DNA from 4 places in the Halomonas sp. IOP_6 genome. Region 2 is predicted to be linked to each of the others. Evidence: predicted binding sites of a transcription regulator. Region 2 holds the regulator's gene; each other region holds the start of a gene.
The links. Region 2 encodes FNR, which switches genes on or off when oxygen is low (the NO sensors DNR and NnrR bind a similar motif). Its sites were predicted from a motif close to TTGATNTANATCAA; they were not measured.
Positions count from the first base shown of each region.

Region 1: a site for FNR is predicted at 1,988-2,001, ahead of paaF (2,3-dehydroadipyl-CoA hydratase PaaF). Genes of this name have one in related genera too.
Region 3: a site for FNR is predicted at 2,277-2,290, ahead of K7H08_RS06655 (DUF427 domain-containing protein). Genes of this name have one in related genera too.
Region 4: a site for FNR is predicted at 4,959-4,972, ahead of cyoA (ubiquinol oxidase subunit II). Genes of this name have one in related genera too.

Region 1 is NZ_JAIRBO010000004.1:437,952-445,611, reverse strand. Features, by position in the region: gene paaY (phenylacetic acid degradation protein PaaY) at 1-4, opposite strand, end outside; gene paaN (phenylacetic acid degradation protein PaaN) at 16-1,692, opposite strand; gene paaF (2,3-dehydroadipyl-CoA hydratase PaaF) at 2,061-2,834, shown strand; gene paaG (2-(1,2-epoxy-1,2-dihydrophenyl)acetyl-CoA isomerase PaaG) at 2,851-3,642, shown strand; gene paaH (3-hydroxyacyl-CoA dehydrogenase PaaH) at 3,644-5,179, shown strand; gene paaI (hydroxyphenylacetyl-CoA thioesterase PaaI) at 5,172-5,654, shown strand; gene pcaF (3-oxoadipyl-CoA thiolase) at 5,651-6,856, shown strand; gene paaK (phenylacetate--CoA ligase PaaK) at 6,952-7,660, shown strand, end outside.
Region 2 is NZ_JAIRBO010000003.1:452,339-459,998, reverse strand. Features, by position in the region: gene K7H08_RS08305 (putative nucleotidyltransferase substrate binding domain-containing protein) at 1-1,259, shown strand, start outside; gene K7H08_RS08300 (DNA polymerase III subunit epsilon) at 1,265-1,915, shown strand; gene ttcA (tRNA 2-thiocytidine(32) synthetase TtcA) at 1,982-2,947, shown strand; gene fnr (fumarate/nitrate reduction transcriptional regulator Fnr) at 2,934-3,686, opposite strand; gene hemN (oxygen-independent coproporphyrinogen III oxidase) at 3,745-5,172, opposite strand; gene K7H08_RS08280 (sulfite exporter TauE/SafE family protein) at 5,301-5,996, opposite strand; gene ccoS (cbb3-type cytochrome oxidase assembly protein CcoS) at 5,993-6,214, opposite strand; gene K7H08_RS08270 (heavy metal translocating P-type ATPase) at 6,211-7,660, opposite strand, start outside.
Region 3 is NZ_JAIRBO010000003.1:103,497-111,156, reverse strand. Features, by position in the region: gene K7H08_RS06665 (esterase/lipase family protein) at 40-738, shown strand; gene K7H08_RS06660 (DUF2235 domain-containing protein) at 1,201-2,250, shown strand; gene K7H08_RS06655 (DUF427 domain-containing protein) at 2,397-2,765, shown strand; gene K7H08_RS06650 (hypothetical protein) at 2,906-3,706, shown strand; gene K7H08_RS06645 (hypothetical protein) at 3,830-4,717, shown strand; gene K7H08_RS06640 (hypothetical protein) at 4,800-5,249, shown strand; gene recD (exodeoxyribonuclease V subunit alpha) at 5,412-7,660, opposite strand, start outside.
Region 4 is NZ_JAIRBO010000002.1:335,799-343,458, forward strand. Features, by position in the region: gene deoA (thymidine phosphorylase) at 1-824, opposite strand, end outside; gene deoC (deoxyribose-phosphate aldolase) at 825-1,643, opposite strand; gene K7H08_RS05100 (NupC/NupG family nucleoside CNT transporter) at 1,727-3,010, opposite strand; gene K7H08_RS05105 (outer membrane protein OmpK) at 3,044-3,886, opposite strand; gene K7H08_RS05110 (DeoR/GlpR family DNA-binding transcription regulator) at 4,147-4,914, shown strand; gene cyoA (ubiquinol oxidase subunit II) at 5,189-6,241, shown strand; gene cyoB (cytochrome o ubiquinol oxidase subunit I) at 6,244-7,660, shown strand, end outside.

The DNA of each region.
Region 1 (7,660 bases), on a different contig from region 2:
GCATCACGTTCTCCGTTAGTTCGGTTGGCCGTGGCGACGGCTTTGCACCACCACAAAGCGACTGGCAACAAAGGATTGATTACATAGCGAGGCATTAGCTGCCGGATTACCGCCTGTGGCGTGAAAATCACTGAAAGCAGCCGACTGGTTGACGAATATCCCCCCATCCAGGTTCAACGAAAGCGGCGTCGCCACTTCCATCGCCAGCTCTTCGAACTGCTCGGCCACTGCCTCATCAGTCGTATAGCCACCTAGGGTTATCGCGCCCTTTTCCCGGATCACGTCACGGGCCAGTTCAATGCTATGCGCGGTGTTCTCAGTCGCGATAACAAAGCTGATGGGGCCGAAGCGTTCCTCACCATAGGTAGCCTTCTGTGCTGCATCTACCTTGAGGATAAGCGGCGTGTGAATGCGGGCGTCAGAGTATTGGGCGTGTTTTCGTGACTCGCTATCCAGGACTATTTCGCCCAAGCCACGGCACGCATCAATCCGTGCTTGCGTGTCTACTGACTGCAGGGCACCTAACACCGTGCAGGCGCGGTCATTGTCACTCAGAAATGCCTGTACAGCCTTCGCAAGCGCTGCCGCCACGTCGTCAAAACTCAAATGGCCATCCGCTGTTTCAATACCGTTTTTGGGTACATAAATAGCCTGAGGGGTCGTGCACATCTGCCCGGAATAAAGGCTCAGCGAGAAGGCAAGATTCGCCGTGACCGCTTTAAGGTTATCCACGCTGTCGATAATGACCGTGTTGACACCGGCTTTCTCAGCAAACACCTGAGCCTGAGTGGCGTTATCTATTAGCCAATCGCCAAAGGTATTGGAGCCAGTGAAATCGATCAGCTTTACCGCAGGGTCAAGCGCCAGCGTTTTCGTCAGCGGCGCATCGACAGTGTCGGGTACCAGGCTAACCAGACAAGGGTCAAAGCCAGCTTCCTCCAGTACCTGTTGAACAACCCGTGCGGTCATCGCCACAGGCAAAATAGCGCCAGGATGCGGCTTAAGAATGACGGGGTTGCCCGTCGCCAGACTGGCAAACAAGCCAGGATAAGTATTCCAGGTGGGAAAAGTAGAGCAGGCCACCACCAACGAGATACCACGTGGCACGATGTGAAAACGCTTATCCATGACAATGGGATCATGCTTGCCTTGGGGCTTAACCCACTGTGCGGTAGCAGGAATCTGCGCCATCGCTTGCCAGGCATAGGCCACGGCTTCAAGGCCGCGATCCTGAGCATGCGGCCCACCTGCCTGAAACGCCATCAACGGCCCCTGACCACTAGTATGCATCACCGCCTGGGCGATCTCCGGGCTCATGGCATTAAGGCGCGACAGGACTTCCAAACACACCCCCACGCGCGCTTGCGCCCCAGCATCTCGCCAGTCACGCATTGCTACTTGCATGGCCACTATCAGCTCGTCGGGGCTTGGCTGGTTATAAGTAATGCCGAGTTCAAAACCATAAGGTGAGACTTCGCCGCCCACGTGGTGAGTGCTGCCAACACTATTCAGCGTAAATGGTTGATTAAGCAGTGACTCAAATCTCGATGGTGCCGCTTTAACGGCATCTTCGGGGTATTTGCGCATACTTTCTGGGTAGGGCGTCCAAAAATTACGGCTAGAGATGGCGCCGACAGCCTGGTCAAGAATGTCACGGTGAAGGTCAAACATCTGCTGCGCTGATTGCGTCATGGGGCGCTCCTGCACTCACTTATTTTTTTGATACGTTATAAGAACAAAGACTATCTTTCCCGTAACAAAACATCAAACGCTTTCCCTGGCACCGCTTGCTTAAGAATTAGCCCACCACGATCAATAAACTCGATATATACGGGCTAAAGATCACTTTTCGGGCCAACTTTCCACCTTTCATACCATGGTCTAATAACTATCACTTACTCGCTATAAATACATACAAGTCATTGTTAACAAGACATAAATTATCAAAAACACCAACAAGTGACACACTAAAAACAGTCAAACAATATTGATGTGTATCAAAATAAACCTATACTCGGCAGATATTCATCCTGTGCGCCACAGGCCGAACTGAGGTAACAATGCCCACTACTCTAAAAATAACTCCGCCCCTGGAAGGCGTTTTATGCATCACGCTGAATCGCCCTGAAGCACTGAATGCGCTGAATACCCAGCTGCTTGGCGAACTCGCCGACACCCTGAACAGCGCCGATAGTGACGACAACGTTCGCGCCGTGGTGATCACCGGAAGTGCGAAAGCATTCGCCGCCGGTGCGGATATTAATGAAATGGCTGAACGTGACCTAGTCGGCATGCTGGAAGATCCTCGCCAGCACCACTGGGCCACCATTACGCGTTTCCGCAAACCAATCATTGCTGCCGTTAACGGCTACGCCTTGGGCGGTGGCTGTGAGCTAGCCATGCATGCCGACATCATTATTGCCGGTGAAAGTGCCCTGTTCGGCCAGCCTGAAATCAATCTGGGCATCATGCCCGGTGCTGGTGGTACCCAGCGTCTGCTTAGAGCGGTGGGTAAATCACTGGCTACCCAGATGGTGCTGACTGGCGAGCCAATTTCCGCTCGCCGCGCCCTTGAAGCAGGCCTGATTAGCGAGATTACCCAGCCCGAATTAACCCTTGAGCGCGCCATGGCCATTGCAACGCGCATTGCCGCCAAGGCACCGCTGGCCGTGCGCTTAGCAAGGGAGTCGTTACACAAGGCGATGGATACCGACCTAGCCACTGGCCTGCGCTTTGAACGCCATGCGTTCACCTTATTGGCGGGCACCGCCGACCGCGAAGAGGGCATTCGCGCCTTCCAAGAAAAACGACCTGCCACTTTTCAAGGGCACTGACACAAGGATATTACCCATGAGCCAAGCGCCCCTGCTGTACACCGTGGAAGATGGCGTTGCCTGTATTACGCTAAACCGCCCCGACAGCCTGAACAGCTTCAATACAGAGATGCATGCCGAGATGCGCAAGGCGCTAAAAGCCGTGCGCCAGGACTCAAGCGTTCGCGCTTTGTTATTGACCGGTAACGGCCGCGGCTTCTGCGCTGGCCAGGATCTTTCCGACCGCAGCGTTGCGCCCGGCGAACAAGCCCCCGACCTCGGCGAGTCGCTTGAAAAACGCTACAACCCTATGTTGCGCGCTCTTAAAGACATGCCGTTCCCAACCATTTGTGCGGTGAATGGTGTGGCGGCAGGAGCCGGTGCCAACATCGCCCTGGCCTGCGACATCGTATTGGCTGCTCGTTCGGCAAGCTTCATTCAGGCCTTCTGCAAGATTGGATTAATTCCCGACTCTGGCGGCACCTGGACACTGCCTAATCTGGTGGGTATGGCGCGTGCCAAGGGTCTAGCAATGCTTGGCGACAAGCTGCCCGCCGAGACTGCCGAACAGTGGGGCATGATCTGGCGCTGCGTCGATGATGAGGCGCTTCAGGAAGAAGCCATGAACATGGCTCGCCACTTGGCCACTCAACCAACGCGCGGCTTGGCGCTTATCAAACGTGCCCTGCACGCCAGCAGCGATAACAGTTTCAACGAGCAGCTCGACCTGGAACGCGACCTGCAGCGCCTTGCCGGACGCACGGAAGATTACCGCGAAGGCGTCAGCGCTTTTATCGAGAAACGTCGCCCCACCTTCAAGGGAGAGTGATATGCCAGCCCTTCCCACGTCTGCCGTTATTGGTGTGATTGGCGCAGGTGCCATGGGTGCCGGCATTGCTCAGGTTGCCGCCCAGGCTGGCCACTCGGTCATTCTGCATGACAATCAACCCGGCGCTGCCAAAGCGGGCATTGATAACATTCGCCGTCAGCTGGAAAAGCGTGTTGCCAAGGGTAAGATGATCCAAGGGGATGTGGATAACATTATTGCTCGCCTACAGCCTGCCGATGCTATCGATGCCTTGGCCGACAGTCATTTGGTTATCGAAGCTATTGTCGAAAACCTTGAGATCAAACGTCAGGTGTTCGCCCAGCTAGAAGCTTTGTGTTCGCCGGACACCTTGCTCGCCAGCAACACTTCGTCACTATCGATCACTTCTATTGCTGCGAATCTTGAGCGTCCTGAGCGCATGGCGGGGCTGCACTTCTTTAACCCCGCACCGGTCATGAAACTGGTGGAAGTGGTGTCTGGCCTAGCCACCACCACCGAGGTTGCCGACACCCTTTATGACACCGCCGTTGCCTGGGGCAAGGTCGCGGTGCACGCCAGCTCCACTCCTGGGTTCATTGTTAATCGCGTGGCACGGCCATTTTATGCCGAAGGCCTACGCCTGCTGCAGGAAGGTGCCAGCGATGCCGCCACTATCGATGCATTGCTGCGTCAAGCTGGTGGGTTCCGCATGGGGCCTTTCGAGCTGATGGATCTGATCGGTCATGACGTTAACTACGCGGTGACCCGCTCGGTGTTTGACGCTTACTACGGCGATACTCGTTTCGAGCCCTCCTTAGTACAGCAAGCGTTGGTGGAAGCCGGGCGCCTGGGACGTAAGTCTGGCAAGGGCTTCTTTGACTACGCTGAAAGCGCTGCTAAGCCACAGCCTACCTTTGCAGCACCAGCAAACGCGGAATTGCCAGCACTTGTCGTACAGGGCGACCCTGGTGTGATCGCGCCACTGCTGGAACGCGCTCAAGAAGCTGGGCTCGACGTGGTGTACCGCGAATCGCTACAGCAAGACGGTTCCCCTCGCCTATACCTAGGCGACCTGGTACTGGCCCTCAGCGACGGTCGTTGCGCCGCTGAACGTGCGGTCAATGAAGGGCTCGATGCTCTGGTACTGTTCGATCTATGCCTGGACTACCGCAACGCTAGCGCCATCGCGCTTGCTGCCAGTCACACGGCATCGCCCGAGGCCCGCCAACTAGCAACGGCATTCTTCCAGCACATGGGAATGGACGTGGCCTGGCTAACCGACACCCCGGGACTGGTGGTACTGCGCACCGTAGCCATGCTCGCCAATGAAGCTGCCGATGCCGTACTGCAGGGTGTCTGCAGTGCCAAGGATGGCGACCTGGCCATGCAGGCTGGCGTCAACTATCCCCGCGGCCCCTTGGCCTGGGTAGATTCACTGGGCCTGCCCTTCGTTCACCGCACCCTTATGCATCTACAGCAGAGTTACGGCGAAGAGCGTTATCGCAGCTCGTTCCTGCTGCGTCGCAACGCCCTGAGCGAGGAAAGCTTTCATGAGTGATTCCCAACTGACCCCACAGCAGCTGGCGGAAGCCTGTGCCGAGGCAATGTTTGCCCGTGACCATGCCAGCCAAGGGTTGGGCATGCGCATTACCCGTGTCGCCCCCGGCTTTGCAGAACTGACCATGACCGTGCGCCAGGATATGGTGCAGGGTCACGGCAACTGCCATGGCGGGTTTCTGTTTGCCCTGGCCGATTCCGCCTTTGCGTTTGCCTGCAACAGCTACGATGAGGCCACGGTAGCCTCAGGCTGCAGCATCGACTATCTCGGCCCTGGCCAGCTAGGTGACGAACTGACCGCCACCGCCGAAGAGCGCAGCCGCCGTGGGCGCACCGGCATTTATGACATCACGCTGCGCAATCAGCACGGCGATACCGTTGCCTTGTTCCGCGGGCGTTCCTACAAAATTCGCGGCAGCGTACGCCGCTTGGAAGATACTGACGCAGAAAATACTGCTGCTGGAGATACCCAATGAAAGACGCGCTGATTATTGATGCCATTCGCACCCCAATAGGTCGCTACGGCGGCGCGCTTTCGGGTATGCGTGCCGATGACCTGGGGGCCATTCCCATGCGCACCCTGATGGAACGCAATCCAGGCGTCGATTGGTCGCTGATTGACGATATCTTTTACGGCTGCGCCAACCAGGCGGGTGAAGATAACCGTAACGTGGCGCGCATGTCCGCGCTGCTGGCCGGGCTGCCGGTCGAGGTGCCCGGCACCACCATTAACCGGCTTTGCGGGTCTGGTATGGATGCAATAGGCAATGCCGCCCGCACAATTAAGACCGGCGAAGCAGGGTTGATGATCGCCGGAGGGGTGGAGTCGATGTCCCGGGCACCCTTCGTGATGGGCAAGGCCGAACAAGCCTTCTCACGCCAAGCCGATATTTTCGACACCACCATCGGCTGGCGCTTTATCAATCGCGCCATGAAAGCTCAGTTTGGCGTGGACTCAATGCCCGAAACCGCTGAAAACGTGGCTGAACAATTTGGCATTTCCCGGGAAGACCAGGACGCCTTCGCCCTGCGCAGCCAGCAGCGTACCGCCGCCGCTATCGAGGCTGGCCGCTTGGCCGAAGAGATTGTTCCGGTCGAAATACCCCGCCGCAAACAAGACCCGCTGGTGGTGGATACCGATGAGCACCCGCGCGCCAATACGACCGCAGAGCAGCTCGCCAAGCTTCCCACGCCCTTCCGCGACGGCGGCAGCGTGACAGCGGGTAATGCTTCTGGGGTTAACGATGGCGCCTGTGCGCTACTGATGGCATCTGCCGAGCAGGCTGAACGTTTCGGACTCAAGGCTCGCGCTCGTGTGGTAGGCATGGCCACCGCTGGCGTGGAGCCGCGCATTATGGGGTTCGGCCCCTCTCCCGCTACCCGCAAGGTGCTCACCCAGACCGGGCTGACCCTCGACCAAATGGACGTTATCGAACTCAATGAAGCCTTTGCTGCTCAAGCCTTGGCGGTCATGCGTGATTTGGGCCTGAGCGATGATGCCGAACACGTCAACCCCAACGGAGGAGCCATTGCACTTGGCCATCCGCTGGGCATGAGCGGCGCTCGGTTGGTCACCACGGCACTGCATGAGCTCGAACGTCGGCAAGGACGCTTTGCACTATGCACCATGTGTATCGGTGTCGGACAGGGCATTGCTCTGATCATCGAGCGCTTATAGGCCCATTATTCAAACCATTAATCAAATCGTTACCCTAACCATGGCTCGCTCATAAAACGTTAGCCCAATAACAATTTGCTTGACCGGAGACCCTGATGAATCAGCCCGCTACGCGTATCGACACTGCGACTCTCGACCCCTTGGAAACCGCCAGCGTCGACGAGCTGCGCGCCACTCAGGTCAAGCGCCTGAAGTGGAGCCTGAAGCACGCTTACGACAATGTGCCGTTCTACCGTCAGTCTTTCGACAAGGCTGGGGTACATCCCGACGATATCCACACGCTGGCAGATCTCGCCAAACTGCCGTTCACCACCAAGGCTGATTTGCGCGACAACTACCCATTTGGCATGTTGGCCACCCCGATGAGCGAGATCGTTCGCATCCATGCCTCCAGCGGCACCACCGGACAACCGACGGTGGTGGGCTACACCCAGAAGGACATTGATGTGTGGTCCGATGTGGTGGCGCGCTCGATCCGTGCCGCTGGCGGCAGCCGCAACGACAAAGTACATGTGGCGTATGGCTACGGCCTGTTCACCGGCGGACTGGGCGCGCATTACGGTGCCGAGCGCCTGGGCTGCGCGGTCATCCCCATGTCGGGCGGCCAGACTGAGAAACAGGTTCAGTTAATTCGTGATTTCCAGCCGGACATCATCATGGTCACCCCCTCGTATATGCTCAACATCGCAGACGAGATGGAGCGACAAGGGATCGACCCGCGCACACTGCCCCTGCGCACTGGCATTTTCGGTGCCGAACCCTGGACCGATAGCATGCGCACGGCCTTAGAGCAGCGCCTGGGCA
Region 2 (7,660 bases):
CCCAGGGCGAGTTTGGCATTGTCACTAAAACCGATTTGCTCAATGGTGTCGTGCTGAATAACTATGAACATACAGCGCCCGTTGAGGATGTGGCCCATTTCTCGTTGGTGACCGTTACCCCCCATCAATACTTATTTGAAGCGCTCGTGCTGATGACGCGGCATAAAGTAACGCGGGTAGTGGTTATGGAACAGGGCGCCCTGAAAGGGGTGGTGGAGCTAACGGATGTCCTTAGCTATTTTTCGAGCCGTAGCTATGTCGTTAGTCTGCAGGTAGAACAGGCGAATAGCTTAGAAGCATTGGCGGCTGCCAGTCAACGCACGCCAGAATTGGTGAATGCGCTTATGGCGCAAGGGGTCAAGCTACGTTTTGCCATGGACCTACTGGCCGCGTTGAATGGCCGAATTATCAATAAAGCGTGGTCATTTGTTATTCCTGAGCAGTATCACTCCCAAAGTTGCCTAATGGTGATGGGGAGCGAAGGGCGCGGTGAACAAATTCTTAAAACAGATCAAGATAATGGCCTGATTTTAGCCGATGACAGCCAATGGCCTTCGCTTGCCGAAGACATGAATGTGCTTACCCAAACGCTGATTCAGCTCGGCTACCCACCATGCCCAGGTAATATCATGGTGTCTAATCCTGAATGGGTTGGCACTGTGTCGCAATGGAAAAACAACATTGCTAAATGGGTGAGTGCAAGAGATGGCGACAGCCTAATGAAGCTGGCGATTTTGCTGGATGCCCATGGTGTGGCTGGTAATCCGCAATTGCTAGACAGCGTGCGTGCAGAGCTGTTTGAACGCTGCTCACGGGATGAGCTATTGCTGTCTTACTTTGCGCGTGCTGCGCTGCGTTTCTCAACACCGCTAACGCTATTTGGCTCCTTAAAAAAGCCTCAGCATGGGATCGATATTAAAAAAGGCGGTATTTTCCCTATTGTTCATGGGGTGCGCACAATGGCCCTCGAGCGACGCATTAATGCCACTTCCACCTTAGATCGCCTGGACGCTTTAGCAGAAGATGGTCGTCTTGATCGCCGTTTTGCTGACGACCTGGGCGAGGCGCTGGCGCTGTTTACCGAACTACGTTTAAAGCAGCAGTTGCAGACAGCAGAAGCGTCGACTCAGCAGCGTAGTAACCGTGTTGTGGTGCAAGAACTCTCGTCCCTTGAGCGTGACCTGTTGCGTGAGGCGCTGCATATCGTAAAAGATTTTAAGCAGCGGCTCTCCCATCGTTATCATTTGGAGTATTCGTGAGCGGAATGCGCTTGTTAGACCGGCATATGTCACTGCTCAGTGGCTCGCTGCGTACATTAATGCAGCGCGAAAGCGACCGTCGACGTTGGGCAGATTCCCCCTACGCATGGCTGTTTCAGCCCTACATGGGGGAAGAAATGGTGGCGCTTGCCTGCCAGGTTAGCCCAGGCCAAGCGCCGGTGGTCAGCGTCGCTGCTGTTGTCTTAAGCCCAGGGAGAGTGCAGACCAGCCGAGCCTGGGTGGCTACCCTGGCAGAAGAGCAAAACAACAACGCCCCTGCATTGCGGCGACATCATCAGCTGTATGCGACGGACACGGTGCTGGCGCCTAACGCTGAGCATCTTGGGGCGCTAGCTGAATTCATCGGTAATCGGCCGCTAATTGGTTGGCAGTTAGGCCGCTCGGTGGAACACCTAAATCTTTTGTTTAAAGCCGGGTTGGGATTTGGTTTGCCCAATGCCCAGGTCGATGTTGGAAAGCTACACTATCGTCAGCTGCGTCGCTTACATCCACAGTGTGAGACGAGCGGCCGCCTAACCGAAGCGCTCGCTCGTTGGCAAATACCCGCTCTTCAATGGATGGGAGTGCTGGGGGATGCAACCGCAAGCGCGCTTTTATATCTGCGTTTGCAGCGCGAGATCGCCCAGCAAGGGTAGTCGTTACTACCCTCATGGGATGAATCCACGGGTTTATCTTGGGTGGACGTGGTGAGTCTTGTTAGAATGCCCGCTGCTTCTTCTACCATCGGCAGTGCCTACACCATGCTACAACCTAACTATTTTGACCCCGCAGCGCCTGATACTGTTTCTGTTGACAGCCCTGCTGTTAATAGCGCACAGACACCATCCGAGCATCACGCCGCTAAACAAAAGCGTGAATTTAATAAGCTACAAAAGCGCTTACGGCGAGAGGTTGGCAACGCCATCATTGATTATCAAATGATTGGTGAAGGTGACAAGGTGATGGTGTGCCTGTCTGGCGGCAAAGATAGCTATACGATGCTGGAGATACTGCTTAACCTGCAGCGCAACGCGCCTGTTAACTTCTCTCTGGTCGCTGTCAATATGGATCAAAAACAGCCAGGCTTCCCGGAGCATGTGCTGCCCCAGTACCTAGATAAAGTGGGTGTTGAATACCACATTCTAGAGCGTGACACCTACTCGGTGGTGAAAGAGAAAACCCCAGAAGGAAAAACGACCTGCGCGCTCTGCTCACGACTAAGACGTGGCTCGCTCTATGGGTTTGCCGAGGAAATTGGGGCAACGAAAATTGCCCTAGGGCATCATCGTGAAGATATTTTAGAAACGTTATTTCTTAACATGTTCTTTGGTGGCACTTTGAAAGCAATGCCTCCCAAACTTTTATCTGACGATGGCAAGAATATTGTCATTCGCCCCCTTGCCTACTGCAAAGAGGCTGATATTGGAGAGTTTTCTCGACTAATGGAATTCCCTATTATTCCCTGCAACTTATGTGGCTCTCAGCCCAATCTCCAGCGTCAAGTTGTCAAAGATATGTTGGCTGAGTGGGATAAAAAACACCCAGGACGTCTAGAAAGCATGTTTAAAGCGGTGACCAATGTAGCGCCTTCCCAGCTAGCAGACCGCCGTTTATTTGACTTTGCTGGCCTTGAAGCCAAACAAGCGGCGTTGATGGAAGGGCGTATTCAGGCGCTTAGCGTGGACTAGCCGACTGTTCTTCCTCTTCAGCTAGCGTGATGAGGCGCCGCATATCTAAAATATTAACCTCGCGACCGGAAACAGCCACCACCTCTTGCTGTTGAAAGCGGCTAAGAATACGGCTGACCGTTTCTACCGCCAAGCCTAAGTAATTGCCGATGTCGGCGCGGGACATGGAGAGTCTGAAGCTATAAGGCGAGTATCCACGTCGACGAAAACGGTCTGAAAGGGTGACTAAAAAGCTGGCTAGTCGCTGATCGGCCGTTTTGCGCGATAGCAAGCGCATCATACGCCGGTCATCTCGCAATTCTTTGCTCATGCTCCGATAAAGCTGGCCACGTAGTTCGGGCAGTTCTTCGGAAAGCAGGTCCAAACGGTCAAATGGGATTTCACACACCGTAGTGGTTTCCAGTGCAATGACGCTACCGGGGTAGTGCTCTTCGTCAATTCCGTCCAATCCCACTAGTTCGCTGGGAAGGTAGAAATTTGTCAACTGATCATTGCCGTTCCCTTCGCTGGTCACCTGTTTCAGGCTGCCTGAGCGGACGGCATACACACTAGTGAAGTGATCACCCTGACGAAATAGGGGCTCGCCTTTTTTGAGTGGTGCGCGGCGGCGAATGATGGCATCAAACTGGCTCATGTCCTCAAGCTCTAAGGCAAGCGGTAGACACAGCGAGCTTAGGCTACAGGTCTGGCAGCGCGCCTCTTGCAGCAGTGAGCGTCGTTGGCTGGCGGGGTGTGGCATATCATTCTCCCTTTCTCGTTAGCCATCATAGGCCCAGAGGCAAGACGTCTCAAGAAGCTTATACAATCTTAGAGTAGCGCTGAGTAGGCTGATCAGCTAGGCGAGCATCAAAGGCCATCGCCAAATGGCGAATCAGTAGCCGTCCAGTGGGGGTGGCGCTAATAACTTGCTGATGGCGAGTGATTAAGCCGTCTTGCTCAGCTGTCTTCAATTGCTCAATTGCGGTGGAGAAATAGTCATTAGCATCGATGTGCCAACGCTTTCCAACTGCCGCTAGATCAATGTGCATGTCGCACATTAGCCGTTCAATCACGTCTCTTCGTATTAGGTCGTCCTTATTTAACCTTAATCCTTTGACGGTTGCCAGCTTACCTTGATCTAAGGCTGCTTCATATTGGTCAAGCTGAGTCGGGTTTTGTGCGTAAACGTCGTCAACCCGTGATATAGCGGATACGCCTAAGCCAACTAAATCGCACTGTGCATGGCTAGAGTAGCCCTGGAAATTGCGTTGTAAGGTGCCGTTGCGCTGTGCAATCGCTAGGCTATCGTCAGGTCGTGCAAAGTGATCCATGCCAATATGCACATAGCCTGCGTTAGTCAGCATTTCTATGGTGGTATGCAAAATAGCCAGCTTTTCATCAGCGCTGGGGAGGTCCGTTTCGTTAATGCGTCGTTGTGGCGCAAAGCGGGTGGGCATGTGCGCATAATTAAATACGGACAGCCGTGCAGGGTTGAGTTCGATGACTTGACTTAGCGTCTCAGCAAAGCTTTTTTCGGTTTGAAATGGCAGCCCATAAATTAAATCAAGATTGAGTGAGCGAAAACCAAGACGGTGTGCTTCTTCCATCAACGTTTCGGTGAGTACCCGGGGTTGTACTCGGTTGATGGCTTTTTGTACCTGCGGATTTAAATCCTGCACGCCAAGGCTTAGTCGATTAAAGCCGAGAGACTGTAGATGGCGCAACGTAAATACATCTGCTTCACGAGGATCTATTTCAATAGCGTAATCGCGATCGGCTGAGCTAGATAAACCAAAACGGGCATCTAGGCGGTCAATTAGGTCCCCCATCTGTGCCAAGGTTAGAAATGTGGGCGTACCACCACCCCAGTGTAACTGTTGCACCGGGCGTGAAATGTCTAAATGGCGGGCAGTGAGCACCATTTCTCGATCTAGCCGAGAAAGGTAAGGTTCTGCAAGGGCGGTATTCTTCGTTGCGATTTTATTGCAAGCGCAGTAGAAGCAAATTCTTCGACAAAAGGGTACATGTACATACAGTGATAGCGGGCGGTGGCTCTCGTTACTGCGCGCTAGCGCCTGAGTAAAGTCATCGGCACTAAACTGCTCATGAAACGCTAGAGCTGTCGGGTAGGACGTGTAACGTGGGCCACTTTTGTCATAGCGACGCAGCAGCGTTTCATTCCAGGCATTAGCCCCAGACACATCAGTGTTGGTAGGTGAGAAGGCAGCAGTGGCATGAACGGGCATGGCGAGCGCTCCGAAGTGAGAAGTAAACAAAAGGAGTGACTGAGCGCCGTCGCTCAGTGTTCTCTCGGCATGCTACGTCGGTGTCACTTGGAATGCGTTGAGCTATATCAAACTATAGGAGGGTCTGACTAATGCGCTGTTAGAGGAATAAGCGTCCATAGCTGCCAAAGGGCGAAACTTATAATCGACAGTGCGGCGACGCTGCGAGTGGCAGGGTGGCGAATTAAATGGCTTAACTGCTGTGCTGCAAGTCCTGTTGCCAGCAGAGCAGGGAGTGTACCCAGGCCAAAAGCCCCCATTAGAAGCGCGCCATCGAGTGGGTCTGCAATCGCTAAGCTCCAGGCTAGCATGGAGTAAACCAGCCCACAGGGTAGCCAGCCCCACAGTGTCCCTAGGGCGAAGGCTTGAGGAAGTCGCACGACAGGCATCAGGCGTCTTCCCACTGGCTCAATATATCGCCAAAGGTGCCTTCCCACCGCTTCTACTTTCAGCAGTCCTTTCCACCAGTTGGCGATATAGAGCGCCATTAAGATGAGCATCAATGCGGCGAAAGCCTGCAATGCAACACGTGCAGACGGAGAAAGTGAGATAAGTGTGCCAAGTGCAGCAACAATGGCACCCGCCACCATATAGCTGAGAATGCGTCCGGCGTTATAGCTAATCAGCAGCCCACCCATGCGGGCAGGGTGTCGCATGCTAGGCGGTACGGCAAAGGTCAGCGCGCTCATAATGCCGCCACACATGCCGATACAGTGGGCGCCGCCCATTAAGCCAAATACAAACGCGGCTAGCAGGGGCGGTAAATCAAGTCCCGTCGGATTCATGCGGGCGGCTCTTGGTTATCTTGAGAAGAAGAGCCGCTTTTTTTACGTGCGGCACGCTGCTCGGGAGTCAGGTCATTCTCATCATCGTCGAATAGAATGCGGTGGGCTGGGCCTTCCAAATCGTCAAACTGGTCGTGTTTCACGGCCCAGAAAAACGCCCACACCGCGAGGCCCAGAAGAGTGAGTGAAAGGGGTATCAGTAAGTATAAAATCGTCATGCCGTCACCGGTGTTGATAGGGCAATCTGAGGGGCGGGCGGCGTACGCCAGCGAGTGAGACGCAGCGCGTTACCTACCACAATCAGGGAACTTAGCGACATGCCAATCGCAGCGAGCCAGGGGGGGATTAACCCCATTGCTGCTAAAGGCAGTGCCGAAAAGTTGTAGCAAACCGACCACATCATATTTTGGCGCATAATTCGGCGTGTGGCGCAGGAAATATCAATCGCCTCAAAAATACGCATTAGGCGTGGACTGAGCAATATCGCGTCGGCGCGGGTACGGGCGAGGTCTGTGGCGCCATTCATAGCAATGGCAACGTCAGCGCCAGCTAATACCGGCACATCATTGATACCGTCACCGATCATCACGACACGCTCACCGCTGGCTTGTAACTCACGTAGTCGTGCCAGCTTGCCCTCAGGCGATTTGCCAGCGTGCCACGTGGTAATATTGAGCTGTTCTGCCAAGCTCTCTACCGCTTCTTGCGTGTCACCAGAAAGTAGTTCTACTTCCAATCCGCGGGCTTGAAGTGCGGCAACGGTTTGAGCCGCATCTTCACGAATGCCATCGTGTAGCTTGAACCAGGCACGTGGTGCGCTGTTTTCACTGAGTAAAAGCCACTGGCCGGTGCCTGGTGGAGGCAGCGCGGTTGTCGTCGCAAAATCAGGTTTGCCTAATCGCCATGTTGCGCCGTTTAAAGTGCCTTCTAGCCCGCTTCCAGTCACACTTTTGATGTTGCGTGCCTGCAGAGTGGCATCTCTAAATGGGCGAAAAGCTCTGGCAATGGGGTGTTCAGAGTGTGCCTCTAGCGCCGCCGCGATGGCTTGGGCATGCTCTTCACTGAGCGTCGTATCGCTGTGGGCGAGATGCTGTTGGTCAATAGGATGCGTTTGGGTCAGCTGCATTTCGCCGCGGGTCAGCGTACCGGTCTTATCAAAGATCACGCGGGTGACGTTGGAGAGTGATTCGATCGCGTCAGCACGTGTAATTAGTACGCCTCGCTGGCGCAATTGGCCATGCCCTGCTGTCAGCGCAGTGGGGGTGGCCAGCGCCAGTGCACAAGGGCAAGTGACTACTAATACCGAGAGTAGTACCCATAGCACGCGAGATGGATCAATAAACCACCATGCTACGGTGACACACGCGGTAACGATCAGCAGTCGTAATACAAACAGGTGCGCCATACGCGCCGCCATCTGGGCAAGTCGTGGGCGACTTGCAAAGGCGCGATCGGTTAAATCGACAATACCGGCCACTCTGGCGCTATTGCCAGCATGGGTTACCTTTATGGTGAGCGGGTTTTCCATGTTTTGGCTGCCACCCACCACGCTTTCGCCTACCCGTCGAGTCACTGGCAAATACTCACCGGTCAGCATCGACTCATCAAGGCTGGATTCGCCGTCTTCGATAATGCCGTCAGCGGGAACGCCATGACCGGGCTTG
Region 3 (7,660 bases), 350 kb from region 2:
TTCTCGCGCCATTTATAGCGCGCATCATGGATATTACGTATGAAGTTTATATTGTTAGCTTTCTTGCTGGTTTTCTCCAACAGTGTCCAAGCGTCATGCGTGATTCTCCTCCACGGCTTAGCACGAACACATGGCTCAATGGAGCCACTAGAGAATGCGCTGAAAGAAGAAGGCTTCTTGCCTATTAATGAAGGGTATCCATCAAGGGAATACTCAATTGAGCAGCTTGCAGAAATAGCGATAAGACCTGCCCTTGAAAAGTGCCCAAAGGGCGAAAAAGTCAATTTTGTGACTCATTCCCTTGGCGGAATTTTGGTAAGGCAGTATCTGAGCAGGCATGATATAGCCAACTTAAACCGTGTAGTGATGCTTGGCCCTCCAAACCAAGGCAGCGAAGTCGTCGATGAACTCCGGGATGTCCCTGGCTTCCACTTCATCAACGGTGATGCAGGTATGCAGCTTGGAACAGATGAGTTAAGCATTCCCAGTACCCTAGGTAAGGCTAACTTCGACGTGGGTATTATTGCCGGGACAAGCAGCATCAATTGGATACTGTCCTCGCTGATACCGGGCACAGATGATGGAAAGGTCTCGATAGAAAGCACGAAACTAGACGGCATGAATGACCATATCGAAATGCCTGTTACGCATCCTTTTATGATGAAGAACGATAGAGTCATCGCTCAAGTTGTTAACTATCTAAAAAATGGGAGTTTTGAGCATGATGACAATCCATAACAAGCACAGCAAGTAGAACATCGATAGACACTCTTTCGTGGGTTAGCCATTGACTGGCAAGACGCATCCGCAGCTCCGTGGCATAGCGCAGGGGCGGCATCAAATGTGTCGATGCTCTGAAATGACGTCTCCGCATCCGATAGAAGCTGATGCTTTCCACCTTGAGGTATAAACACAGCGCTCCCCGTTCCACGCCCAACCAGCTGTGCCTTTGATGCTACAGACCAACACCTCTTCGTTACTTCGGCATGGCTTGGTTTATCCAAAAGCCAGACAGCAAGAGCGCCCGCATCGGGGGCGCTGCTTCGAGTTGACTATCAACAGGTGACGGGATGAATTGTCGACTAACCTTCATTAAATAATGTGGAGGTCGCAGGTACGCGTTGGCCAAGAGCGCATCGTCTGCCCCTCATTTAGTGATCATGAGTACTGTTCAAAGGCGTGCATCATCATGGGGGCACCATGGCAAAACAAAAATTGATTCTGCTATTCGATGGCACCTGGAACGACCCTGAAGATCAAACCAGTGTTTATCGTATTACCCGGCTGCTCCATGATGACGATGACGGTATCAGGCAGCGGTTCTATTACGACCCCGGCGTAGGGACATCCAAATTTCAGCGCTTTTTTGGCGGAGCCTTCGGTTATGGGCTGAGCAAAAACCTACGGGAAGGCTATGACTGGCTGGCAAGGCATTACAGTGAAGGCGATGAAATCTGGATATTGGGATTCAGCCGCGGTGCCTACACCGCCAGAAGCCTGGTGGGGATGATTCGTAAATGCGGGCTAGTGCATGTCGTTACGCCAGGGCTGCTCGATAAGGCCGAACGTATTTATCGAGACCGTGATTGTCATCCCGATTCTGAGGTATGCACAGAGTTCAAGGAGCGCTTCAGTCGCCAGCCCAGGGTTCATTTCATTGGTGTGTGGGATACCGTTGGCGCACTAGGCGTGCCCGGAACCAACCTGTTCAAAAGCAAATACGATTGGCACGATACCGAGCTTTCCAGCATTGTCGATCATGCCTATCAAGCGGCCGCGCTGGACGAACACAGGTCGGCGTATAACGTATCGCTCTGGACGAGCAAGGATGGCAAACAGAAAACAGGCAATCGCAACGTAGAACAGCGCTGGTTTATCGGCGCCCACGCCAATGTCGGCGGCGGTTATGGCGCTGACGACACACTGGCCGACATACCGTTGAGCTGGATGTTAACCAAAGCGCAGCAGGCAGGCCTAAAAGTGGCCCCTTTCAATGTTGCAGAGGATGCTTGGAAAATGGCACCGAAAGATTCGTTTGCTGATTTTTTAAACGGGCTCTACGCCAAGTATGCACGTCTTAGATACAAGGGCGACGGCCGATTTTACCGGCAGTATGCGCAGGGCATGCAGGGGCTGCCTGCGGTGAATATTTCAGTCGATGAGAGTGTATGGAAGCGTTGGGCCGATACCACGTGTGAGTACCGGCCACGTACCTTGACCGATGCCCACCTTTCCCCGCCGGAGGAGTAGGCTGGGCGTCAGCGTGGAAGTGATGAATGACCTAGGTCATGAAGTGACCAATATCGACTAAAAACTAAGTGCTCAAAGTAGGCTAAATATAATTTAACTGCTAGGATCGAAGCATTAGAGCGAACAACGCCGCAGGGAACAACCTAATGCCAAATCCCCCACGCATTGAGCTTCACCCTATTAGCCAACGCGTGCAGGCGCATGTTGATGGCACGTTAATCGCCGACTCCACCAATACGCTTGAACTCCGCGAACGTGACTACCCGCTACGCCACTACTTCCCACGTGAAGACGTGCGGATGGACTTACTCACCGTTTCAGAAACCACCACGTATTGCCCGTTTAAAGGGCATACGATGTATTTTTCGTTGGGTGAAAGTCAGGATGTCGCTTGGAGCTATGAGCAGCCGATTGAAGGCATGGAAGCTATTGCGGGCAGGGTGGTTTTTTATAAGGAACTGAGCGGCTATGTCGGGAAATGCAGCAGGCGCGCGAATTTTGGATATATTGCCTAATTAAAATAAATGTTTTTAAGAATCATAGGTTTGGGAGAATCTGGCAGGCGGCATTTGCCGGGAAAAAGTGCCGGCACGTTCATTCAATCATAGAGTGCGCCGTCTAATACACTGTTAGCCATTTAAAGGATTATGCATTCATGCAAGGCTCTAAAGAAGTTCTAGAATTACTTAGTAAATTAAAAGATACACGCTTAAATTTGGCTATTTTTATAGTGTCTAATTTAGTTCTTGCTTTAATAAAATTGGATTTAATTACATTGAACCATGTTTCTGAAGCGGTGCTTCAAGGTTTAGTTTTTGTTACCAGTATTCGGTTAGTTTATGCGGTTATTGGAGCGGCTTTAGATGTTTTAAATAATAAAAAGGATTTAAAAAACAAGGAAGCTGAAGCAGTATTAAAGCTAGAGCAAGAAAAAATAGCTGAAACTCAAGCTAAAGAAAAAATGTTAGCTAATTTTAGAAAATTAGATATATTTCAACTTTATGTAATCCAAGAGCTTAAAAGGCAGAATCATATAAGCATCCCTAAGGGAGCACCTTTGTTTACGTTAAAGAGTATGAATATTATCTACACTCCTGCTGTTGGTGAAAGGTCCGAATCAGCCTCCTTAACTAACACAGCAAATGAATTATTAACTACAATGGTTTGGGGTGAATTTGATGATTTAAAATATAGTGCAGCAAAACGTTTTTTTACTGGTCTTCAGCCAGGAGAAGTAAAATGTTTTATTGAGTTCCTAAAACAAGATGATATCAAAACCACTTTTAATTACCATGGTAATACAAAGTATTATGATAACTACTACGTATTTAAAAAATATGCGGATACTACTTTATTCTCACAGCCTCGCCGAGGCACGGTGTATACAATAGATCCAATCTCTAAAAATGTCATTTTCAGTATTTATGGAGAAGAGAGAGCAGCAGTAAATGGCTAACAAGTCGTTTAAAAGGGCAAAAAACAGTTGGCTTTTGCTCCTTCGTCGCTAATTTTAGCCAACAATTTTTTGCCTCTTAACGAGGTGTTAGGGCATCTGAGCGTAATTTAGGGAAATGATAAGATGAGTCTAGAAATTATAATTGGAATGACGGTAAGCATTGCTTCCATAATTGCTGTCTTATTTATAACTAGATTCCTCCAAAAGGGACGAGTAGAGTCCTCTCTAACTAGAAAGGAGGTAGAGTATCTAAAGGAAGAGTTAAGAGAAGCACAGAAATATAGCGATAGCCGACCTAAAGACCTTATCAATTTGGTTAACTCGCTTAAAAATGAAGTTCATAGCATAAAAAATGAACTTTCACATCTGAATGATGAACAACGACAAGAGATTGTTCTCCACCTCAAAGAAAGCTTAACAAAAACAACCGCTGAAGATGTTCTTGATTCAATAAAAAAACAAATCTCTGAAGAGTTAAGCGCCAAACAGCGCTCATCAATGGTTGAGTCTAATTTTGAAAATACCGTTAGTAGGCTTCGTGAGGAGCTCTTTTCTTTAACTAAAAGGAGTAACCTAAATTTGGCCATAGGAATTGTTACAACCATTATAGGTTTGGCGCTCTTGGGTATGTTTGTTCTTACATCTCCCATTTCATTCGAAGAGCCAATTGATTTCATAGAAAATTTTGTACCAAGGCTATCACTGGTTGCCTTTATAGAAATTTTTGCCTACTTTTTCCTACGTTTGTATAAAGACACCTTGGCTGAGATAAAGTACTTTCAAAATGAAATAACAAATATTGAATCCAAGCATCTAGCTGTGGCTTTAGCGTTGGCAAATGATTCTTCAGATGGGGTTGCTTGCGCCATTGAGCAGCTATCAAAAACTGAAAGAAATCACATTCTTAATAAAGGCCAAACAACAGTAGAGATTGAGAAGGCTAGGACTGAACAGCAATTAACAAACTCTGTGATGGAAAAGGTTTCTTCACTCTTCTCCAAAAAGCCCTAACAAGGTTGTCAACGCGGATTGCCAAACCGCTGCGCGTTTTATCAACCGGTTACAACGGCGTTAGACCGACGCAGGAGGATCAATGCAGGGAAAGGATGCAAGGCTCGCAGAGATTTGGCGCAAAGCCAATCCACCTGTGATCTTCAAAAGAAAGTCGGGAGAGCCTCTTCTTGTGCGATTGTGCTTTAGCTCAAATAACTTCGACATCGTGCGTGGCGACAAAAATCACAAGCCGAAGTGGAATGAGAAATTCAAATGCTGGGAGACTCCAGTCGCTTGGTATGACGACCTCGCAAGGCGTTTGCTCAGCCGTTTTGGTGGTGTATATCTGATTCAACTTTATCGCGAACAACAAAAGTGTGCCCCTGCTTGCTGGAATGCCTCTGGCCTACACTGTGAGTGTTCATGCATGGGGGCAAACCATGGGTCAGGACATCCTGGTGGGAACTGGCATGAGGTCAGCGAAACATTTGCTTTCGACTGGGGTGAAAAAAAGTATGCCAGCCGTTTGCTGCTACCAAAATCGACGTGAGCGCTGGCCTAACAATCGGCAGTATGGTGACCGCTTTTCCGCCGCTCTGCGACTGCAAATCGACACGTGTGCCGAGCGTTATATCAGCACTCCCTCAAAGACCGCTCATGGCCGAAGACCGCCACCACCAGCCCCACTAATGTCGGTTTTGATTACAACCTTCTACATCCCACTCACCCTCATCACTTCCCTAGTAACCGCCTCATTCAACACTCCGCGCTTGGCTTCCACTAGCGTGAGCCAGTCGCGGGCGCGGGTGATGCCGGTGTAGACCAGCTCGCGGGTGAGAATCGGGTTGATGGTGGGCGGTAGCAGTAGGGCGGTGTGCAGGAACTCCGAGCCTTGGGATTTGTGTACCGTCATCGCGAATACGGTTTCTACCGAATGCAAGCGGGAGGGTAGTACCCAGCGGATGGGATTATCGGCATCGCTCGTGGCATTTGATGAAGGAAAGGCCACTCTCAACAGTTTCTGTTGCGGATTGCGCGGATCCGGCACGGCCAGGGTGATGCCGATATCGCCGTTCATCAGTTTTAGGCCGTAGTCGTTTTGGGTGACCAGTACTGGGCGGCCTTCATACCAGCCTTTCTCCAACGTGTAATCACTGCCAAACAGCAGCTTTTCGCTGCGTAGGGTTTTGGCGATATGCAGGTTTAAGCCTTCTACCCCCCAGGGGCCTTTGCGCAGCGCGCATAGCAGTTGAAAGTGGCTGTAGGCACTTAGCACCTCTGCGGCCCAGGCGTTATAGGCCGCTGGGTTGTCCTCAAACGATTCCCCACGCGGGCGCTGTGCGTTCAGCACCTTTAGGTAATGGCGATAGCCGGTGGGCGGGGCGATGGGTTCATATTTATGGTTGGTGCGGCCTTCACCGCCATTGAGAAACTTATCCGCGCTGCCGTGAATGACCAGCTTATCCAGCGCGGTGTCCTCTGCAAGCGTTAGGTAGTGCAGGTCTGGGTAGCCATGGCGCAGCACTGCGTTAACTGCCTGCTGTTTTTCCCGGTCAGTTTGGGCATGGCTGGGCTGGTTAATCGCCTGGGCCAACTGGCCGATGCCGCTGTGTTCGTTAAAGCGGTGGCTTACCCGCAGCATGGTAATGGCTTGGTCGAGCGGCTGACCTTCAGCATCCAGGTACTCTGGCGGCAGCGGCTGGCCGGTGGCGCTTTCCAGCCATTGGGCGGTTTCTGGGGTGTAGTGGGCGGCCTCGGCACGGCGGCATAAATCGCCGAGTACCGAGCCAGCTTCTACCGATGCCAACTGGTCTTTATCCCCCAGCAGCACGCACTGGGCATTGGCGGGCAGGGCACTCAGCACGGCGGCCATCATTTCGATATCCACCATGGAGGCTTCGTCGATCACCAGTACGTCCAGCGCCAGCGGGTTGGCGGCGCTATGGCGGAAGTGGCGGGTGTCGGGGCGGGCACCTAGTAAGCGGTGGAGTGTGGTGACTTCAGTGGGAATTGCTATTGCGCTTGATGATACTGTGTTGAAGCGCTCCTCAAACTGCTCATTTACAGGATGTAAACTCCGCGTTTTCGTCGCGCTTCGCCTTGTCTCATCTTCGCTCATAACGCAATTCGTTAAGAGTTTTTCTAACTGTGCCAATGGCAAACTGCTTACCTGCCCGGCGATGGATTCATTTAGGCGGGCGGCGGCTTTACCGGTGGGGGCGGCTAGGCGAATGCGCAGCGGTTGGCTGGGGGCGTTGGCCAGTTGCAGGGTTTGCAGCAGGGCGAGCAGGCGCACCACGGTGGTGGTTTTGCCGGTGCCGGGGCCGCCGGTAATAATGCCGAAGCGGCTGCGGGCGGCCAGCGCACAGGCGGTTTTTTGCCAGTCGAGGTTGCCGCTTGGCTTGAACAGAATGTTCAGGGCCTGGGGGAGAAGGCCAGGGTGACTATCGTCACCCATCGCCCAATAAATTGGCCTCCTACAACGGTTATAAGTTGCCGTCGTGGCGTTATCATTCATCGCCTGTGTGTGTGTGGTGTTTTCATCTTCTAGGCGGCTGGCGATTTGCTGGTGCAGGGTTTGCTCGTACTGCCAGTAGCGGCGTAGGTAGAGCCGCGTGTGGCTCTTATCACCGGCGCCTGAGTGAGTCGTTACTACCACCAGCGGTGTATTGCCAGGGCCTTCGCTGGTGAGCAGTGGGTGATGCAGCGCGGCTTGCCATTCGCTTAGCGTGAGCGTTGCTAGCACATCGCTGGGCAGCGGTGGCGGGTCGGTTAAGTCATCCCCTTCGGGCGGTAGCGAGAGGGCGAAATCCGGTGCGTTAAGCGTGGCGTTTAAATCCAGACACACATGCCCTCGGCCTAGCTGGTGGCTGGCCAGGGCGGCGGCTAACAGCAGCAGCGCGGGGGCATCCGCTGCTTCGGCCGCTAAAAAGCGCACCAGAGCGCGGTCTAAATCACGCA
Region 4 (7,660 bases), on a different contig from region 2:
CGTTCGCCGCGTAGCAGAGCTAGGGTCTCGACAATTTCGACTGCATTACCTGCGCAGGGGGCCAACGGCTGGCTCATATCGGTGAGCAGAGCAGTGGTCGGCGTGCCGGCTTGGGTTGCCACGTTGGCAATGCTTTTGGCTAGCTCGCGGGATTTTTCCGGCGTGGGCATAAAGGCGCCGCTGCCAACCTTAACGTCCATCACTAAGGCATCTAAACCAGAGGCCAGTTTTTTACCCAGAATAGAGGCAGTAATCAGTGGAATGGACTCCACGGTGGCGGTCACATCACGCACGCCGTAAATGCGTTTATCGGCGGGGGCCAGATTGCCAGTTTGGCCGATAATCGCTACACCGGTGGATTTCACCACACTGCTAAAGCGTTCCGGCGCTGGGTAGGGATCGTAACCGGGGATTGACTCCAGCTTGTCCAGCGTGCCGCCGGTGTGGCCAAGGCCACGGCCGGAAATCATCGGCACAAAGGCGCCGCAAGCGGCGACCCAGGGGCCGAGCACCAACGACACTAAATCACCAACGCCGCCGGTAGAGTGTTTATCGACAATCGGGCCGGGCAGGTTGAGGGAGTCCCACTGCATTACATGGCCAGAGTCGCGGGTCGCCGTGGTCAGTGCGACGACTTCTTCACGGCTCATGCCGTTTAAGAACACCGCCATGGTGAAGGCACCAATCTGGGCATCGCTGATGCGATCATCGGCAATGCCCTGTACGAAGGCTTTGATCTCTTCCGCGGGTAGCGGCTGACTATCGCGCTTCAGGCGAATCAGTTCCTGGGGCAGGAGAGCGTGATGAGAAGCGGTAGATGACATTTAGTAGCCTCCGTTAGTAGTGGCGAGCGGTGCGGTTTGTGGGGCGCCGCTTAGAGTATTCAATAAATTACCCAGCAGGCTGGAGGCACCAAACCGGAAGTGCTCAGGCGTTACCCACTGCGCGCCCATAATGTTCGTAGCAAGTGCTAGATACTCGGCGGCTTCTTCAGTGGTGCGCACGCCACCGGCGGCTTTAAACCCAACATCTTCACCGCTGACTTTAATCGCGTTGAGCATAATCTCAGCGGCTTCCAGGGTGGCGTTTGTGTCGACCTTGCCTGTCGATGTTTTAATAAAGTCAGCGCCGCCTTCAATCGCCAGTTCACTGGCACGCTTGATAAGCGCGGGATCTTTGAGTTCGCCCGATTCAATGATGACTTTTAAGCGTGCTTGACCGGCGCAGGCAGCTTTACACATTTCGACCAGCTCTAGGCCGATTGCTTCATCGCCTGCCATCAATGCGCGGTAGGGGAAGACCACATCGACTTCATCGGCACCGGAAGCGACGGCGTCGCGGGTTTCACGGGCGGCGCCCATGATGTCGTCACCACCATCTGGGAAGTTGGTAACCGTGGCAATTTTAACGTGGTCATTGAGCTTGTGAGCGGTTAGTGCACGCTGCGCGGTAACCACAAATTGCGGATAAACGCATACCGCTGCTGGGTTGCCAAAGGGTGTTTTAAGTTGCTGGCAGAGCGCTTCAATCGTGCTATCGGTGTCGCTGTCGTTCAGGCTCGTTAGATCCATGAGGGTGAGTGCTTGACGGGCAGCTTGGGTAAGTTGGGCTTGAGTGTGCTGAGAGGAGGCAGTCGCAGTCATGGAGTTCTCGCAAATTAATAAAAGACAAAACGGGCCCTGCGTGAAAACAGCAGCGCCCGTTGCAAAGTGTCGTGCTTGCTGCGTTAAGCCGTGGCGCTACTCAACGCAATAAAGAAGCCTGCAATTGAGGCCGACATTAGGTTAGAGAGTGTACCGGCCAATACGGCCTTCACGCCAAAACGGGCAATCTCTTTACGGCGTGTAGGGGCAATGCTGCCTAAGCCGCCCAGCAAAATGGCAATGGATGACAGGTTGGCAAAGCCACATAACGCAAAGGAAAGAATCGCCATGGTGTGTGGAGTCATCATTTGACCCGTGGCGGCCACCACCTGTTCCCCATCAATGTAGGGAGCCAAGTTGATAAAGGCGACAAACTCATTCACCACCAGTTTTTGACCGATAAACGAACCCGCCAGGGTGGCTTCTTCCCAAGGGACGCCAAGTAAGAAGGCAAGCGGTGAAAATAGCCAGCCGAGAATCAGTTCAAGGCTGAGCGATTCAAAGCCAAACCAACCGCCAATGCCGCCTAGAATACCGTTAATCAGGGCAATAAGTGCAATAAACGCGAGCAGCATGGCACCGACGTTGGCGGCAAGTTTCATGCCTGACGTAGCGCCCGCTGCTGCTGCATCCAATACGTTGGCGGGTTTGTCTTCCTGCTCTTTAAGCTCTTCTTCTACTTTAGAAACGCTGTCGCTATCGGTTGCGTCTTGGGTTTCAGGCATGATCAGCTTGGCAAACAGCAGGCCACCCGGTGCCGCCATAAAGGAAGCGGCGACCAAGTATTCCATCGGAATACCCAAGGCGGCGTAGCCCGCCAGTACCGAACCAGCCACCGATGCCAGGCCACCGCACATCACTGCAAATAGCTGAGAAGGCGTCATGCGAGCGATAAACGGACGTACCACCAGCGGCGCTTCGGTTTGGCCAACAAAGATATTTGCCGTGGCAGAAAGCGATTCGGTGCGAGAAGTGCCGAGTGCTTTTTGCAGCGCGCCGCCTAAAATCCGAATGACCCACTGCATAATGCCTATGTAGTAAAGTACCGCGATGAGTGACGAAAAAAAGATAATCACTGGCAGTACTTTTATGGCAAAAACAAAGCCGACGTTATCGACATCGGCTAAGCCGCCAAACAGAAAGCCAATGCCGTCATTGGCGTAGACCAGTACTTGGCTAACGCCGGACGAAATGGCTTGCAGGACTGCTTGGCCAAAGGGCACATAAAGTACAAATGCACCAATACCCGCCTGGATGGCAAACGCGCCAAGCACGGTGCGCAGCCGAATTGATTTACGGTCGTAAGAGAAGATAAGTGCGATGGTTACCAGCGTAACCATGCCTACCAAGCTCATGATGAGAGTCATGTGGGTACCTTCCGAGCGTGTGAAGTGAAGCGATTACAGTAAGTTTAATTTTACTGAGTAAATCATCGCATTTTGGTAAGCGTTCGGGGTACCCAGCTTATTATCTGAGTAGCGATACTGCACGCCGGTGGTAATCAGCTCAGAAGGATGCCACCACAAGCTAAGCGCGCCGTTGGTGCCCACGCTGCCCGCTTTACCGCCCACGTAGTTTTGTTCCAGGTACTCGTCGTCACGGCCAAAGGTTTGTTCATGCCAGTTAGTGACACTGAAGTTCTGGTTGAGTGCTGAGAAGTCATAACCTGCTACCCAACCCGCCATAAAGCCGTTCATGCCAGTGTAGCCGTCGCTCTGTACACGTGCTGCGCCAATAAACGGTTTGAACCATAGGCCGTTGCCGAACGTCGTGCGGTAGCCAAGGCCGAGAATTTGATCCTGCTCGCGAGCGTTGAAACCATAATCGCGGAAGTCGTACAGGTGCGCGTAGATCGATAGCGGGCTGTCGCCTAAATAAATATGCGAAGTGATTTTGCCTGCGGTACGAAAGTTGTCTTTACCACCGCTTGATTCGTCAAACTGGTCGTTGGTTGGGTTCTCGAAATCGAAGAAACCGTAGAATTCGCCCCAGCTGTAACCTACGCCGCCTTCGATTTCGACAAACGTGAAGTCGCTTTTTGCTGCGTTACTAGCGGTACGCGCTTCAGTACCGTTAGACCAATCCAAGTAGTTCACCGAAACGTTGGCAAACGACCAAAGGGGCGTCGTTGGTGACGCGGGGGTGTCGTTGGCTAACGCAGGCGTAACCAGCGCAGAGCTAGCCAATAAAACGCCAGCGCCAAGCGTGACGAAAGAAGAGCGAGAAGGGTTTTGAGCAGTCATGGAAGCCTCAACAGGGTTGTTATGAGTCGTGTGGGCTGGCGTTGATGTTAAAATTATAACATTGAGTGTTATTTTTTTAACGTTGATTTGCAAGTATTACCCCATCAACGCTCTGTATATGTGATATGACTCTCAAATAGTCGAAGAGCAGCGTCTGACAGTGGAAATATAATGAGGGCTGGCTCAGCATAGGCTTTGGATACCCACTAACCGCTGATAACAAATAACGCCTGAACTTGGGATTAAAGGAGAGGTTTGCCATGAATGACCGAAGCGCTCAGCGTTTGGCAATGTTGCAAGAAGCGCTTGCCAGCGGGGGGACATTGCATTTGCGCGATGCTGCTGAGCTGTGCGGTGTTTCTGAAATGACGATCCGTCGGGACGTTACTACGCAGCCTTCGGTGATTAGCTTGTTGGGCGGTCGGTTGGTCATGGCAAACTATCCTGGTGTAACGCCGGTTTATGACTTGACTGAGCAACAGGCCAGCCATTATCAGATTAAGCATCGCCTCTGTCAGCGAGTTGCCAGCTTTATCGAAGACGGCGATACGCTATTCATTGACTGCGGTTCAACACTGATTCCGTTGCTTAGCCAGCTTAGCCATTTCCGCGAGCTGACTGTGGTGACGTATGCCCTTAACGTGGCTAACTCAGTGGCCGCGTTGCCTAATGTGCGGTTAGTGCTGCTAGGGGGGCTGTTTTATGCCTCATCACAATCGTTTGGTAGTGATGGTATGCGTGCTGCGATTGAGCGTTTAGGCATTAATAAAGCACTGATCTCTGCCGCGGGAGTGGACTGCGAACGTGGGGTTAGTTGTTTTCATTTTCATGAGGTGGCGCCAAAACAGGCTGCCATTGCGACGGCTATGCAGCGCCTGTTGATTGTTGATGCCAGCAAATTTGGCTTAGTTCGCCCAGCCTATTTTGCCGCGTTATCCGATTTTGATATTGTCGTAACCGACGATGAGCATGCACCTAAATTACAAGATTGCCTTCCCCAGGCATCGCTTAGCGTGACCGTCACCTAACATATTCTGAAGCATTCAGGGTGCGGCAAAGCGTCTCTTTCTGATTGATCCAGATCAATAGAAAATACTTTAGTCTTAGTTTATGCGCGCTTGGCGTGTGCTGGCTATGACTCGCTGCCAATCCCTTCGGTAGCGCATATTTTTCCCGGAGCAACGCATACGTACCTCACTGTTCTGGGAAAAGTATGGGGTGTTAGTTAGCGAGCTATTTAGCTGGCTATTCAGCTGGTCAAATAGCGAGCTGTTTTGGACAACTCTCTGACGAGATCACACCATGCAACGACATACCCTCTGGCGCAGGCGAGGCACATTCGTGCTCGTCATGTTGTGCCTGTTGTTAACGGGCTGCAGTTCTGCATTGTTGGATCCCAAAGGGCAGATTGGCGTTGAGCAACGCTCGCTAATACTGACCTCATTTGGGCTGATGCTAATTGTAGTGATTCCGGTGATAGTGATGACGCTGCTGTTTGGTTGGCGTTATCGGCGCAGCAATCGCAATGTTGCTAAATACCTACCCGACTGGGCGCACTCTAATGCGATTGAAGTCGCGGTATGGACAGTGCCCTGTTTAATCATCGCTGTCTTAGCGTTTCTTACCTGGAAAACCTCCCATAGTTTAGATCCCCATAAGCCCATCGAAAGCGATACCGCCGCAATGGAAATCCAAGTGGTAGCGCTGGACTGGAAATGGCTGTTCATCTACCCCGAGCAAGGCATTGCCAGTGTCAACGAGCTTGCCTTTCCTGTGGATACGCCGGTGCGTTTTCGAGTCAGTTCTGGCTCGGTGATGAATGCGTTCTTTATTCCGCGCTTAGGCAGCCAAATTTATGCCATGGCGGGTATGGATAACGATGTTCATCTCATTGCAGACGACGTCGGCGTTTATCCAGGCCGTTCCACTAATTACAGCGGTGCTGGCTTCTCAGGAATGACCTTCGATGCTCACGTTACCACCCCAGAAGAATTTGAGGCGTGGGTTGAAAACGTGCGGGCTTCCAATGAAACCCTGACCTATCCCGACCGTTATAGCGATTTAGCCAAACCGAGTGAATACCACCCGGTCGAGTACTTCTCTGAGATATCTCCGGCGCTCTATACGTCGATTCTGACCAGCTTTCATACCGGTGGCAGTGGGCACGGTGGTCATGGCGACCATGTTAACCACGAAGCCGTCAGTGATGTTGACGATAGCCACGGCGAGTCTGGCGAGCTAGAAAGCGCAGGCGCTACCCATCATCAGGCCGCGTTTGGCCACGTTACCAATCAGCATGCTAGTGAGGATCACGCGATGAGCGGCCATCCCACAAGCGTTGAAGCGGGGGGTTAAGCATGTTTGGAAAACTGACGTTAGAGTCGATTCCGTATCACGAACCGATCATTATGATCGTTGCCGCCATGATGGCGATTGGCGGTGCTGCGCTTATCGGCGCATTAACTTATTACCGAAAGTGGGGCTGGCTGTGGAACGAGTGGTTTACCTCCGTTGACCACAAAAAGCTCGGTATTATGTATTTTGTGGTTGCCTTGGTGATGCTGCTACGCGGCTTTGCCGATGCCATTATGATGCGTACCCAGTTGGCTATGGCTGCTGGTGGGGCCGCGGGTTATCTCCCTCCTGAACACTATGATCAGATTTTTACCGCCCATGGCGTGATTATGATCTTTTTCGTTGCGATGCCCATGGTCATCGGCTTGATGAATCTGGTGGTGCCGCTGCAAATTGGCGCACGCGACGTTGCTTTTCCTTTCCTGAATAACCTGAGTTTTTGGCTGTTCGCGGTGTCCGCGATTCTGGTTAATATTTCCCTAGTAGTAGGAGAGTTCGCCAAAACGGGTTGGCTCGCTTACGCGCCGCTTTCGGGGATAGAGTTTAGCCCTGGTGTGGGGGTCGATTATTGGATATGGGCGTTACAAATATCCGGCATAGGCACGACGCTCACTGGGATTAATTTCTTTGTCACGATCCTGAAAATGCGCACCAAAGGCATGACTATGTTTCGCATGCCTATTTTTACCTGGACATCGCTTTGTGCCAACGTCCTGATTATTGCCTCTTTCCCGATTCTTACCGCGACTATCGCGCTGTTAACCCTAGACCGCTACTTCGGCATGCACTTCTTCACCAATGATTTTGGCGGCAACATGATGATGTACGTCAACCTCATCTGGGCCTGGGGCCATCCGGAAGTGTACATCCTGATCCTGCCAGCCTTTGGCGTGTTCTCTGAAGTGATCGCGACCTTCGCGCGCAAGCGTTTGTTTGGTTACACCACCATGGTATGGGCCACAGTGGCGATCACGCTGCTGTCGTTTATTGTCTGGTTGCACCACTTCTTCACCATGGGGGCTGGCGCTAACGTCAACGCCTTCTTCGGCATTATGACGATGATTATTGCCATTCCTACCGGGGTGAAAGTATTCAACTGGCTGTTCACTATCTTCCGCGGCAGCCTGGAACTGACCTCGCCGGTGCTATGGACCTTAGGCTTTATTATTACTTTCACCTTAGGCGGTATGACCGGCGTGATGCTGGCGCTACCCGCTGCCAACTTTGTACTGCATAACAGCCTGTTCGTGATTGCCCACTTCCACAACGTGATTATTGGTGGCGTGGTGTTTGGCATGATGGCGGGCTTAACGTACTGGTTCCCCAAAGCATTCGGTTTCACGCTTAGCGAGAAGTGGGGCAAGCGTTCATTCTGGTGTTGGTTTATTGGCTTCTATGTCGCCTTTATGCCGCTCTATG